4 regions of the Mesorhizobium sp. M0166 genome follow, and region 3 is predicted to be linked to each of the others. Evidence: predicted binding sites of a transcription regulator. Region 3 holds the regulator's gene; each other region holds the start of a gene.
What was found. The regulator LexA, encoded in region 3, represses DNA repair genes until DNA is damaged. The targets are predictions, from matches to a motif close to TGTTCNNNNTGTGTTCNG.

Region 1 (3,113 bases), on a different contig from region 3:
GTGTGGCTTTCCACCTCGAAACGCACGGCATTGCACCGGCAGGACCCCTTGAGCAGAAGCGGCATGAAAAAACTCCGACGAAATTGATTCTGAACTTGTCAGGATGGTGCCGGTTGCGTCGATGACAAGGGGAAATCCTGGTGACATGATCGCCGCATGGACAACGAGCGCATAGAAGAGCTTTTCGAAGGCCTCGGCCCGGTCAGCATCCGCAAGCTGTTCGGCGGCAAGGGCATCTATTTCGACGGCGTCATCGTCGCCATCGTCATCCGTGGCGAACTGATGCTGAAGGCCGACGCGGAAAGCGCCCCGGATTTCGAAGTGGCCGGCTGCCGGCAATGGACTTATACCGGCTCGCGCCACGGCAAGCTCGTGTCGATGCCCTATTGGAGCGTTCCCGACAGCGCGTTCGACGATCCCGACGAGATGGCGATCTGGGCACGCCGCGCCTACGAAGCGGGACGGCGCGCCGGCAAATAGGCTGCGTCACGCTTCGGCATTCCGGGCCGCATTTCACGCCAGTTCCCGCGCCTCGGGCACGAGCGCCAGCGCCTCGGCAAAGCTGGCGCTGGTGAAGGCGGCGCTCTCGACGGCGAGCGCCGCGGCGGCAATGCCTTCGCGCAGTGCCGCGCGCAGCGTCAGGCCGCGCAGCAGGGCAGCGATCGTGGCGCCGGCCAATGCGTCGCCGGCGCCGGCAGCATCGGTCCGCTTTTGCAGCGGCGGTGGCGAGATCGAGAACGCGCCCAATTCGTCGAAACCGAGCACCGGTCCGTCGCCGGCGGTGATCACGCCGCTTTTCAGGCCGGCGCGTCTCAGGCCGTCGATGACGCCTTGATCGTCAGCATCGATATCGGTGCCGGCAAGCACGCCGGCCTCGCGCCAGTTCATGAACGCCATCGCCAGACGGTCGAGCACCGGCGTCAGCCGCGTCGCTTTGCTGGGCGAGACGGCAAGCGCAAACACCGGCTTGCCGGCGGCGAGTACCGCCAGCCGCTCCAGCGCGGAAGACGGCAGGTTGGCGTCACACAGCACCGCGTCGGCCGAACCGATGGCTTCCCGCACCTTGGCGCGGCGGATCTGCTTGGGAAGCGCCAGCTCGTAGAGCACCATGTCGGCAAGGCCGGCGATCAGCCCGCCGTCGCTATCGATCAGCATCGTATGGCTTGGCGTTGCCCGGTCGAGGAACACCGCCGACAGGTCGGCGATGCCGGCCTCGGCGACGGCGCGTAACACCGTGTCGCCCAGGGCATCGCCGCCGCGCACCGAAAGCAGCGAGGCCGAGACGCCGCGCCGCACCGCCCAGCGCAGGGCATTGAAGACGGCACCGCCGACATGCTCGCGCATCGTGCCGGGGTTGGAAGCGGCCGGCACGAAGGCGCCGGCAACCCGGCCGCGCCGCTCGATATAGGCGCCGCCCACGGCCAGGATCGTCGGGGAGTTCATCATGCCGGCAAAATGCCCTTTGCTGTTGCCCGGGAGGAGACTAGGTCGCCGGGCGGAACCCTGCAATCGCGGCTCCGATTCGGCTGATGACCGCAACGGCGCCGCATGCGAGGCGGGACACATCCGGAAGCAAAATTGCGAAACAAAAATAGAACAAATATGGATATCCGTTGTTTTTCAAACCCTTGGCGCTCATTGACAAATGAGAACAAATGAGGTACATTCTTTTTAGGGATCGCGGGATTGTCCGGCCTCCATTGACGACCACGGGGTGATGTATCATGGCTCAGAATTCTTTGCGGCTTGTAGAGGACAAAGCGGTGGACAAATCAAAGGCTCTGGATGCGGCGCTGTCGCAAATCGAGCGTGCCTTCGGCAAGGGCTCGATCATGCGGCTCGGCGCGAACGAGCAGGTCGTCGAGATCGAAACGGTGCCGACCGGCTCGCTTGGGCTGGACATCGCGCTTGGCGTCGGCGGCCTGCCGCGCGGCCGCATCGTCGAGATCTACGGCCCGGAAAGCTCGGGCAAGACGACGCTGGCGCTGCACACGGTGGCCGAAGCCCAGAAGAAGGGCGGCATCTGCGCCTTCGTCGATGCCGAGCACGCGCTCGACCCGGTCTATGCCCGCAAGCTCGGCGTCGATCTCGAAAACCTGCTGATCTCGCAGCCCGATACCGGCGAGCAGGCGCTGGAGATCTGCGACACGCTGGTGCGCTCCGGCGCCATCGACGTGCTGGTGGTCGATTCGGTGGCGGCGTTGACGCCGCGGGCGGAAATCGAAGGCGAGATGGGCGATTCGCTGCCCGGCCTGCAGGCCCGCCTGATGAGCCAGGCACTGCGCAAGCTCACCGCCTCGATCTCGCGCTCCAACACCATGGTCATCTTCATCAACCAGATACGCATGAAGATCGGCGTCATGTTCGGTTCGCCCGAGACGACGACCGGCGGCAATGCGCTGAAATTCTATGCCTCGGTCCGCCTCGACATCCGCCGTATCGGCTCGGTCAAGGATCGCGACGAGGTCGTCGGCAACCAGACCCGCGTCAAGGTCGTCAAGAACAAGCTGGCGCCGCCCTTCAAGGTGGTCGAGTTCGACATCATGTATGGCGAGGGCGTCTCCAAGACCGGCGAGCTGGTCGATCTCGGCGTCAAGGCGGGCGTGGTCGAAAAGTCGGGCGCCTGGTTCTCCTATAATTCGCAGCGTCTTGGCCAGGGCCGCGAAAACGCAAAACTGTTCCTGCGCGACAATCCCGACACGGCGCGCGAGATCGAATTGGCGCTGCGGCAGAATGCCGGGCTGATCGCCGAGAAATTCCTCGAAAACGGCGGCTCCGAAAGCAGCGACGACGGCTTCGAGGACGACGCCGGGGTCATGTAGGGCAAGCGACGTCTCGCGGAGCATCAGACCGGTTTGGATTTGATGTTTTGATTCTGAGTTTGTGTAATCGATGCGTTTCGAACCGCCGGCTCCGTGCCGGCGGTTCGCGTTTGACGGCGAGGCAGACGCGTTTCAAAGCGCTGGTGAACGCCGGGATTTGAGCACATTTGGTGTTTCTGGACAGGCTGCGGTGCGACCGCTAAAAGGCCATGTCTATTTTCCGCCGGCAGCCGGCGGTTCTCTCGAAAAGGCAGTATTCATGAGTGGCGTCAACGAGATCCGGTCGGCATT
Region 2 (3,113 bases), on a different contig from region 3:
ATGGCCAACCACTTGCCCGTCTTCGTCCGCCACCAGTTCGACGACGGCGTCACCGCCGGTGACCAGCGCGTCGACCAGTCCGGCCTCCGTCTGCTGGCCAAATGCGTGTTCTTCGACAAGGCGGATCGCCTCGCGGTCCCGCGGCGTCGCCGCGCGTATGGACATCATGCTCATGACAATTTCATTCCTTTTTCGAGCTTGGCCCCGCGCAGAAACTCCTGCGCGGCAATGGGCCTTCCGCCCGCACGTTGAACTTCGACCAGCCTGATCGCGCCTGACCCGCAGGCGACCGTCAGCCGGTCATCGAGAATTCCTCCCGGTTCGCCGGCGCCTTGCGAGAGCGTCGAGCGAAGCAGTTTCAGCCGTTCCACGCGGCCGCCGATTTCGGTCTCGCACCATGCACCGGGAAAGGGCGACAGGCCGCGAATCTGGTTGTGCACGTCGCCGGCAGGTCGCGGCCAGTCTATGCGAGTCTCCGATTTATCGATTTTCTTGGCGTAGGTCACCCCCACCTCCGCCTGAGTGGTAAATGTCAGCGTATTCCGCTCCAGCCGTTCGAGCGCCTGCACCATCAGAGCCGCACCCAACACCATCAGCCGGTCGTGCAGATCGCCGGCCGTCATGTCGGGTCCAATGGCGCATTTTTCAACCATTGCCACAGGGCCGGTGTCGAGGCCTTCCTCCATCCGCATCACCATCATGCCCGTTTCGGTATCGCCGGCCATGATGGCGCGCTGGATAGGGGCAGCGCCGCGCCAGCGCGGCAACAGCGACGCGTGACCGTTGAGGCAACCGAGCCGCGGCGCCTCGAGAATGGGTTTGGGCAGAAGCAGCCCGTAGGCGACGACCACGGCGACGTCGGCACCCAACGCGCGGAACGCCTCCTGCTCCGCCTCGCTCTTCAGCGACACCGGCGCGCGGACCTCGACACCCAGCCGCTCCGCCTCGCGCTGCACCGGCGACGGCGTCAGCTCGAGCCCGCGCCGGCCGCCGGCGCGCGGCGGCTGCGTGTAGACGGCTGCCAATTCATGCCCTGCCCCGGCAATCGCCCGCAAGGTCGGTACGGAGAATTCGGGCGTACCCATGAAGATGACACGCAGGGGCATTCGTCGACCCCTACCCCACCATCTTGCCCGGCGCCTTGTCCCTGGCGAGCTTTTTGAACTTCTTGACCACCATATCGCGCTTCAGTTTTGAGATGTGGTCGATGAACAGCACGCCGTTGAGGTGGTCGATCTCGTGCTGCAGGCAGGTCGCCATCAGCCCTTCGGCCTCGATCTCCTGCAGCTTGCCGTCGCGATCGAGATACTTCACCCGCACCGCCGCCGGCCGCTCGACCTCGGCGTAGTAGTCCGGGATCGACAGGCAGCCTTCTTCATAGACCGAACGCTGGTCGGAGTTTTCGAGGATTTCGGGATTGATGAAGACGTGCGGTGCCGGCGTCTCGTCCTCTTTAGCGAGGTCGATCACCAGCATGCGCAAGGGTTCGCCGACCTGGATCGCAGCGAGGCCGATGCCGGGCGCGTCGTACATGGTGTCCAGCATGTCGCCGGCCAGTTTGCGCAAATTGCCGTCGACACGCTCGACCGGTTTTGAAACCTGACGCAGGACGGGATCGGGAAGGATGATAAGCGGCTTGATCGACATGGCGTCTCACCTAAGACCTCGCAGGAAAAGCGTCAACCGGGACGCCTTCGGGTCGTTCACGTTTTGATCTGTGCCGGCAGACCGAATCATCTATGCTGTTGGCATGAACGATCTGGCCATCATCCTGTCCGAACCTGTCGCCCGCCTCGGCGCCACCACGATCACGCTCGGCCATGCCCTGGGTTTCGGCGCAATGCTGTTCCTCGGACTGTTCGTGGCGCTCGTCGTTGCGCTCTGGCGATCGGCCAAGGCGCGTGCAATGGCGGCCGCCGAAGCCGCCGACCACGCCCGCGACGCCGAGGTGCGGATGGCTGGCATCTTGGCAAGCCAGGCGGAAATGCAGGGCCGCATGGGCGCCATCGCAGAGGTGTTCGGGGCGCGCCAGGCGGAACTGACACAGTCGATCGGCCAGCGCCTCGATGCCATGACCGGCCGCTTGGGCCAGACCATGACCGAGCAGACGAGATCGACGCATGAGAGCCTCGCCAAGCTGCAGGAACGGCTGGCGGTCATCGATATCGCGCAAGGCAACATCCAGTCGCTGGCCGGCCAGGTCGTGCAATTGCAGGCGATCCTTTCCAACAAGCAGACGCGCGGCGCCTTCGGCCAGTCGCGCATGGAAGCCATCGTCGCCGACGGATTGCCGCACGGCGCCTATGAATTCCAGGCGACCTTGTCGAATGGCAGCCGGCCCGACTGCCTGGTGAAGATGCCGAACGGCGCACCGTCGCTTGCCATCGATGCAAAGTTTCCGCTCGAGGCCTGGAATGCCATCCGTGCCGCCGAAGGCGCCGACCTGCAGAAGTCCGCCGCTCAGGCTTTCCGCCGCGACATCGAGGTGCATGTCCGCGACATCGCCGAAAAATACCTGATCCAGGGCGAGACGCAGGACACCGCCTTCATGTTCGTGCCCTCGGAATCGGTGTTCGCGGAAATCCATGAGAATTTCGAGGCCGTTGTCCAAAAGGCGCATCGATCGCGGATCGTCATCGTCTCGCCATCGCTTTTGATGCTGTCGATCCAGGTCATCCAGGCAATCCTCAAGGACGCACGCATGCGCGAGCAGGCCCACCTGATCCAGGGCGAGGTCATCCGGCTGATGGAAGACGTCTCCCGGCTCGACGAGCGGGTGCGCAAATTGCAGACGCATTTCGGTCAATCGGCCAGGGATATCGAGGACATCCTCGTCTCGACATCGAAGGTGACCAGGCGCGGACAAAAGATCGAGGCGCTGGAGTTTGGCGTACAGCCGGCAGAGGACACCGCTGGTTCGAATGGCAGCGGAGCAATAGCGGAAAGCAGCCCGCGCGTCGCCGATTCGAAAACCGGGCAATTGAGGCTGAGGGTCGTCGAAGGCGACGATTGAGAGCTATGCTGGAACCCGGAGCCGAGCGCTTCGCCCGGGTCCGGCGCTACTGCTCCTCGATGATGATTGTGCCTTCGAATTCCGGCAGCCAATGCAGCGC
Region 3 (3,113 bases):
GGCGTTGGTCGCCGGCACCATCATGGCGCTGCTACGCGGCGCCTTTGCGCTGTTTCCCGATTTCTCATCGCGACGGCCGGTCAAGAAATATGCCGCGGCCGCCGCGCTTTTTTCGATTGCGGCCTACCTCGTCTTTTCCGGCATTGTGGTAGCGGCCGAACGCAGCTTCATCATGCTGGCGGTGATGCTTATCGCCGTGCTGTTCGACCGGGCCGCGCTCACCATGCGCAACCTGGCGATCTCGGCCATCGCGGTCATTCTGGTGTCGCCACACGAGGTGGTCGGTCCGAGCTTCCAGATGTCCTTCGCCGCGACGGCGGCCCTTGTCGGCGCCTATGCCGGCTGGTCCGACTACCGCGCCGGCAGGGCCACCACGCCGCCGCCGCGGCGGTCGCCGCTACGCCTCGCCACGCGAAAGGTCCTGCTGGGCATGGGCGGCCTGGCGATGACCTCAATCATTGCAGGGAGCGCCACGGCGCTTTTCGCCATATGGCATTTCCAGCGCGTGGCGCCGCTCAGCCTGTTCGCCAATCTGGCCATCATGCCCATCGTCTCACTGGTCGTCATGCCCTTCGCCGTCCTCAGTGCGCTGGCGATGCCGTTCGGCGCGGATGGGCCTTTCCTATACGTGATGGGCAAGGGGCTGACGGCGATGATCGCCCTGTCCGGGTGGATCTCCGAGCGCTCGCCAATCGATGCGGTTGGGCTGATTTCGCTGAGATCCGTCCTTTTGGTGACGATCGCCCTTGTCATTGCCAGCATGGCGACGACCTGGTTGCGGCTGGCGGCACTTCCTTTTGCGCTCGCCGGCTTGCTAACGACAACCCAGACGCGCGTACCCGATGTATTGATCTCGGAGGACGCACGGTTGGTCGCGCTGCCGATCGACAGCGGTGAACTCGCGGTCAACCGGGCACGCCCGAATGAGTTCACCATCGACAACTGGAAACGCGCGCTCACATCAGAGGCTATCGTCGCGCCGGAAACACCTGGAAAGAACGATCCGCAATTCGACATTGCCGATCCGGCCGACCTACCGCCGGGTATGCCGTTCATTTGCACGGACGGCCTCTGCCTTGCCAGGCATCCATCCGGCGCGATCATCGCACAAGCCAAGGACCGCGATACTGCGCGGCCAGCCTGCGCCTTTGCCAGTTTGATCGTCATCGACGACGCCACCGCCCATAACCCCTGCTACTACGACCGGCTGGTCCTCGTCGTCACCAAACGGCAACTGGCGCGCGCGGGAAGTGCCGCCGTCTATTTCGATCCACAAGCTGCAACACGCGCCGAAATCCGTTTCGCGGTCGAAAAATCATACCGGCCCTGGCACGTGCAGCGGAAATTTTCACGCGCGGCACGGGGCCTGCCGCCATACCGCAGGGCCGACAAACCCAAAGCCGGCGCCAAGGGCGGAACTCAGTAGCGGCGGATCAGTCCGACGAGCTTGCCTTGCACCTTGACCCTGTCTGGTCCGAAGATGCGCGTCTCGTAGGCCGGATTGGCGGCTTCCAGGGCGATCGAAGCGCCCTTGCGGCGGAACCGCTTCAGCGTCGCTTCCTCCTCGTCGACCAGTGCCACCACGATCTCACCGGGGCTCGCCGTATCGGCATTGCGGATGATCACCGTGTCGCCGTCGAAAATGCCAGCCTCGATCATCGAATCGCCTTTGACCTCGAGCGCATAATGCTCGCCGCCCATGATCATATCCGGCGGCACCGAAATCGAATGCGTCTGGTGCTGGATGGCGTCGATCGGCACACCGGCGGCGATGCGGCCCATCACCGGGATCGAAACGGCGGCGACGACATCGTCGTCATTTCCGGCCGCAGGGACGCGCGACGATGTCGGCTTGCCTTGCCGCGGACCGCCTTGCCCAAGACTGCCCTGGATGACACTCGGCGAGAACTTGCGTGCCGCATTGAGGCCGGGGGCGATCGAGTCAGGCAGGCGCAGCACCTCCAGCGCACGGGCCCGGTTGGGCAAACGGCGAATGAAGCCGCGCTCCTCCAGTGCCGTAATCAGCCGGTGGATTCCCGATTTGGAAGCCAGGTCGAGCGCTTCCTTCATCTCGTCGAAGGAAGGCGGGATACCGCTTTCCTTCAATCTTTCGTGGATGAACATAAGCAGTTCGTGTTGTTTGCGTGTCAGCATAGCGACCCCCAACAGAATCAGAAAACAAACCCAGAACAAACACTATCTGTTCCAGTTGTGTTCCGCAACTGTTTAAAGTTTAATGAATGCGTTAAGGCTCGGGAAACAAACGACGTCCCCTAACCGGGGTACCCCACTTTCACCGTCGCGAGCCTCATCGCCTTGATTCTGCTTTCGTTTGCGCCCTTCTGGCTTCCCGGAAGGCCACATTGGCATCGGCCGTCGGTCGGCGGAGGGCACGGAAGTGAACCCCTATCGAGTGTGCGGTTTGGTCAATGCACCGTGAACGAAACGAACTCAAAACGCCAACCTCGGGTTAAGTCCTGGTTTCCACCGCCTGGTTAGGCTGCTTCTCGCCGGTGGAGCCTTCCTGCGCGCAACCAGGTGATGGAAGAACAGTCGATGCGTATCCGGCGTTGCATTGAATTTTGGGGGAGCAGGCAAATCATGACAGGAATTCCCGATCTCGCGGCCATAAAGGCGATGGATGCCGCAGATCCGCTGCGCGCGATGCGCGACCGCTTTGTGTTGCCGCAAGGAGTGATCTATCTCGACGGCAATTCGCTAGGAGCTGCTTCACGTGCCGCTTTCGATGAATTGCGCAAGGCCGCGACCGAAGAATGGTCGCATGATCTCATCCGCGCATGGAACACGGCCGGCTGGTTCAACATGCCGCTTGAACTTGGCGACCAGCTCGGGCGCCTGATCGGTGCCGCGGCCGGCCAGACGGTGGTCTGCGACACGACGTCGGTCAACATCTATAAACTGCTGCACGCCGCCATGGCCATGCGACCGGAGCGGCAGGTCATCGTCGCCGAGGGCGATAGTTTTCCGACGGACCTCTACATGGCTGAGGGTGTGGCTTCGACGCGAAAGGATACGCTGCTGCGCCTCTCGGGGGTCGACGCGCCGAGCATCGAAGAGCTGATCGACGAACGCACCGCTGTGGTGCTGGTCAA
Region 4 (3,113 bases), on a different contig from region 3:
TTTTCATGACCGAGAATCAGTCGAAGAAACCCAGCAAGTCGGATCGCACCCGGGCTCAGATACTTGAGGCCGCGAAGCTCCTGTTCGCCGAACGCGGCTATGACGGCGCCTCGATCCGTGACGTCGCGGCGCATGCTTCGATCGATCCGGCCATGGTGATCCGCTATTTCCGCAGCAAGGACGAGTTGTTTGCCAGGGCGGCGGTCGTCGATCTGAAATTGCCCGCACTACGGGTGATCGACCGGACCGACATCGGTAAGACACTGATCAGGCGATTTCTCGAAATCTGGGAAGATCCGGCCAACGGTACCGGCATGGTAATTCTGCTGCGTTCGGCGACGTCGAACGAATTTGCCGCCGAAAAGTTGCGCGATGTATTTGCCAACCAGGTGAGGCCACTGGTTGCGGCGGTCGCTGATCCCGCCGATGCGGGCCGGCGCGCCGGGCTCATTTCCAGCCAGTTGCTGGGACTGGCGATGTGCCGGTACCTGCTGCGGCTTCCGCCGGTCGTCGCCCTGTCTCAAGACGAAATCATCCAGAACGTTGGCCCCACATTGCAGCGATATGCCGTCGGAGCGGACGTATCCTGAACAAGCCATTCGGCATGGTTGGCCGAGTTCTGAGCCTCACGCACTAAGCGCGTCGACCCGATGGCCATGATGCCGCGTGTGCCGAACCAGTACACAAAGGTTAACGGCCGCTGCGCAGCCTGTGCAAAAACCGCCCAGCAGCCTGTGGATTCTCGGTGGAAAAGCTGTTCACAACACAGCATGTTGCGGTGAACAAACCAAGAAACTTCGCCTATCTCTGATTCGTCGCCGATTCGTTCCGGCTTTGAGCGGAACGTTAACGGCGAGAGCTGAAAACACCCTCGAAATGATTAAAGCGCATTAGGAAACATCAATAATTTCATAATGTTGCGCGAAGCAGGTTGGCCGGCCACGATCATTCACCAGCAAAGGTTAACCGTGGTGCTGGCTTGGATGCCGCCTGCATGAATCGGGCCAGTTTCCGTGATTCAGCATGTGGTGAGATTCGCCGGCAGAAAGCCCAGATGTAGCCGTGAACAAAACCTGAATCAGCGCGAGTCAGTGATTCGTCGCTGATTCGTTCCAGACTCGTTCCAACTGTTAATCGGGAACAGATTTTTGGCTTTGAAGCGACCAATCGGCCCGCCCTCGGCACATTCCGCTTTCGCTTCGCGCCCGAAATCCCTATGTGTCGCCTGTCATACGCGGCCAATATGGGCGCGCTCCCGACAATGCGAGGCAGAGAGCCTTATTTCCAGGCCGATGAACATCCATCCGAAACACACTGAACCGCTGATCCTGTCGGGTCGAGACGTGACGGCCGTGCTCGGCCCGACCAACACCGGCAAGACCCATCTCGCCATCGAACGCATGGTGGCGCATGAAAGCGGCGTCATAGGCCTGCCGCTCAGGCTGCTTGCCCGCGAGGTCTATACGCGCGTCTGCGAGAAGGTCGGCGCCCATAAGGTTGCGCTCATCACCGGCGAGGAAAAGATCCAGCCGGCTGGCGCGAAATACTCGGTCTGCACCGTGGAAGCGATGCCGCGCGAGACCGACGCCGCCTTCGTGGCCATCGACGAGGTCCAGCTTGCCGGCGATCTCGAACGCGGCCACATCTTCACCGATCGCATCCTGCATCTGCGCGGCCGCCAGGAGACGCTGCTACTGGGCGCGGCCACCATGCACGGCATCCTGCAGCGCCTGCTGCGAGGCGTGTCGGTGGTGACCCGGCCGCGGCTATCGCATCTTGCCTATGCCGGCTCGAAGAAGCTGACCCGCCTGCCGCGGCGCACCGCGATCGTCGCCTTCTCCGCCGACGAGGTCTATGCCATCGCCGAGCTGATCCGCCGCCAGCAGGGCGGTGCCGCCGTCGTGCTCGGCGCACTCAGCCCGCGCACCCGCAACGCCCAGGTGGCGCTGTTCCAATCGGGCGACGTCGACTACCTCGTCGCGACCGACGCCATCGGCATGGGCCTCAACCTCGACCTCGACCACGTCGCCTTCGCCCAGAACCGTAAATTCGACGGCTACCAGTACCGCAACCTGACGGCGGCCGAGCTCGGCCAGATTGCCGGCCGCGCCGGCCGGCATCTGCGCGACGGCACCTTCGGCGTCACCGGCCAGGTCGATCCGCTGGATGAGGAACTCGTCAAGAAGATCGAGGCACATGATTTCGACCCGGTGAAAGTGTTGCAGTGGCGCACCGCGCATTTCGATTTCGCCAACCTCGATGCGCTGAAGCGCTCGATCGAGACCAACGCCCCGGTCGAAGGCCTGACGCGCGCACTGCCGGCAGTAGACGCGCAGGCGCTCGAGCATCTGTCGCGCGACGAGGATGTCCGGGCACTCACCACCGATGCCAGGCGCGTGGCGCTGCTGTGGGAAGCCTGCGCGCTGCCCGACTACAGGAAGATTGCGCCGGCCCAGCACGCCGACTTGATCGCCTCCATCTACATGGACCTTGCCAGGCACGGCCATGTCGACGAGAACTACATGGCCGAGCAGGTGCGCCGTGCCGACACCACCGAAGGCGACATCGACACGCTATCGCACAGGATTGCCCAGATCCGCACATGGACCTTCGTTTCCAACCGGCCCGGCTGGCTGGCCGATCGGGCACACTGGCAGGAAAAGACGCGCGAAATCGAAGACAGATTGTCGGATGCGCTGCATGAGCGGTTGACGAAACGTTTTGTAGACCGCAGGACTTCCGTCCTCATGCGGCGCCTTAGAGAAAACACGATGCCTGAAGCCGAAATCAGCCCAACCGGAACCGTCCTCGTCGAAGGCCATCACGTCGGCGAGTTGCAGGGTTTCCGCTTCACCGCCGACCAGAGCGCCGGCGGCGAGGATGCCAAGGCAGTGCGGGCGGCGGCGCAGAAGGCGCTTGCCGCCGAGTTCGAGGCGCGGGCCGAGCGCTTCGGCGCCTCTGCCAATGGCGACATTGCGCTGGGTTCGGATGGCACGCTGCGCTGGATCGGCGCCCCGATCGGCACGCTGGTTGCCGGCGAAGACGCTTTGAAGCCGCGTCTCGTTCTGCTCGCCGACGAGCAACTCACCGGCCCGGCCCGCGACAAGGTTGCG

Region 1: the regulator LexA is predicted to act here: its motif matches at 1,582-1,599, upstream of recA (recombinase RecA).
Region 2: the regulator LexA is predicted to act here: its motif matches at 1,701-1,718, upstream of NKJ46_RS07345 (DNA recombination protein RmuC).
Region 4: the regulator LexA is predicted to act here: its motif matches at 1,109-1,126, upstream of NKJ46_RS18040 (helicase-related protein).

What each region holds. Positions count from the first base shown of each region.
Region 1 covers NZ_JAMYTD010000003.1:72,182-75,294, reverse strand. Annotated here, with positions in the region: gene NKJ46_RS04945 (GFA family protein) at 1-65, opposite strand, end outside; gene NKJ46_RS04940 (TfoX/Sxy family protein) at 157-480, shown strand; gene NKJ46_RS04935 (PfkB family carbohydrate kinase) at 514-1,446, opposite strand; gene recA (recombinase RecA) at 1,725-2,822, shown strand; gene alaS (alanine--tRNA ligase) at 3,082-3,113, shown strand, end outside.
Region 2 covers NZ_JAMYTD010000004.1:150,124-153,236, forward strand. Annotated here, with positions in the region: gene NKJ46_RS07330 (GNAT family N-acetyltransferase) at 1-174, opposite strand, end outside; gene fmt (methionyl-tRNA formyltransferase) at 171-1,100, opposite strand; gene def (peptide deformylase) at 1,117-1,647, opposite strand; gene NKJ46_RS07345 (DNA recombination protein RmuC) at 1,751-3,013, shown strand; gene NKJ46_RS07350 (GFA family protein) at 3,060-3,113, opposite strand, start outside.
Region 3 covers NZ_JAMYTD010000007.1:183,003-186,115, reverse strand. Annotated here, with positions in the region: partial or broken gene NKJ46_RS11825 (ComEC/Rec2 family competence protein) at 1-1,426, shown strand, start outside; gene lexA (transcriptional repressor LexA) at 1,420-2,154, opposite strand; gene kynU (kynureninase) at 2,602-3,113, shown strand, end outside.
Region 4 covers NZ_JAMYTD010000015.1:116,174-119,286, reverse strand. Annotated here, with positions in the region: gene NKJ46_RS18045 (TetR/AcrR family transcriptional regulator) at 6-590, shown strand; gene NKJ46_RS18040 (helicase-related protein) at 1,293-3,113, shown strand, end outside.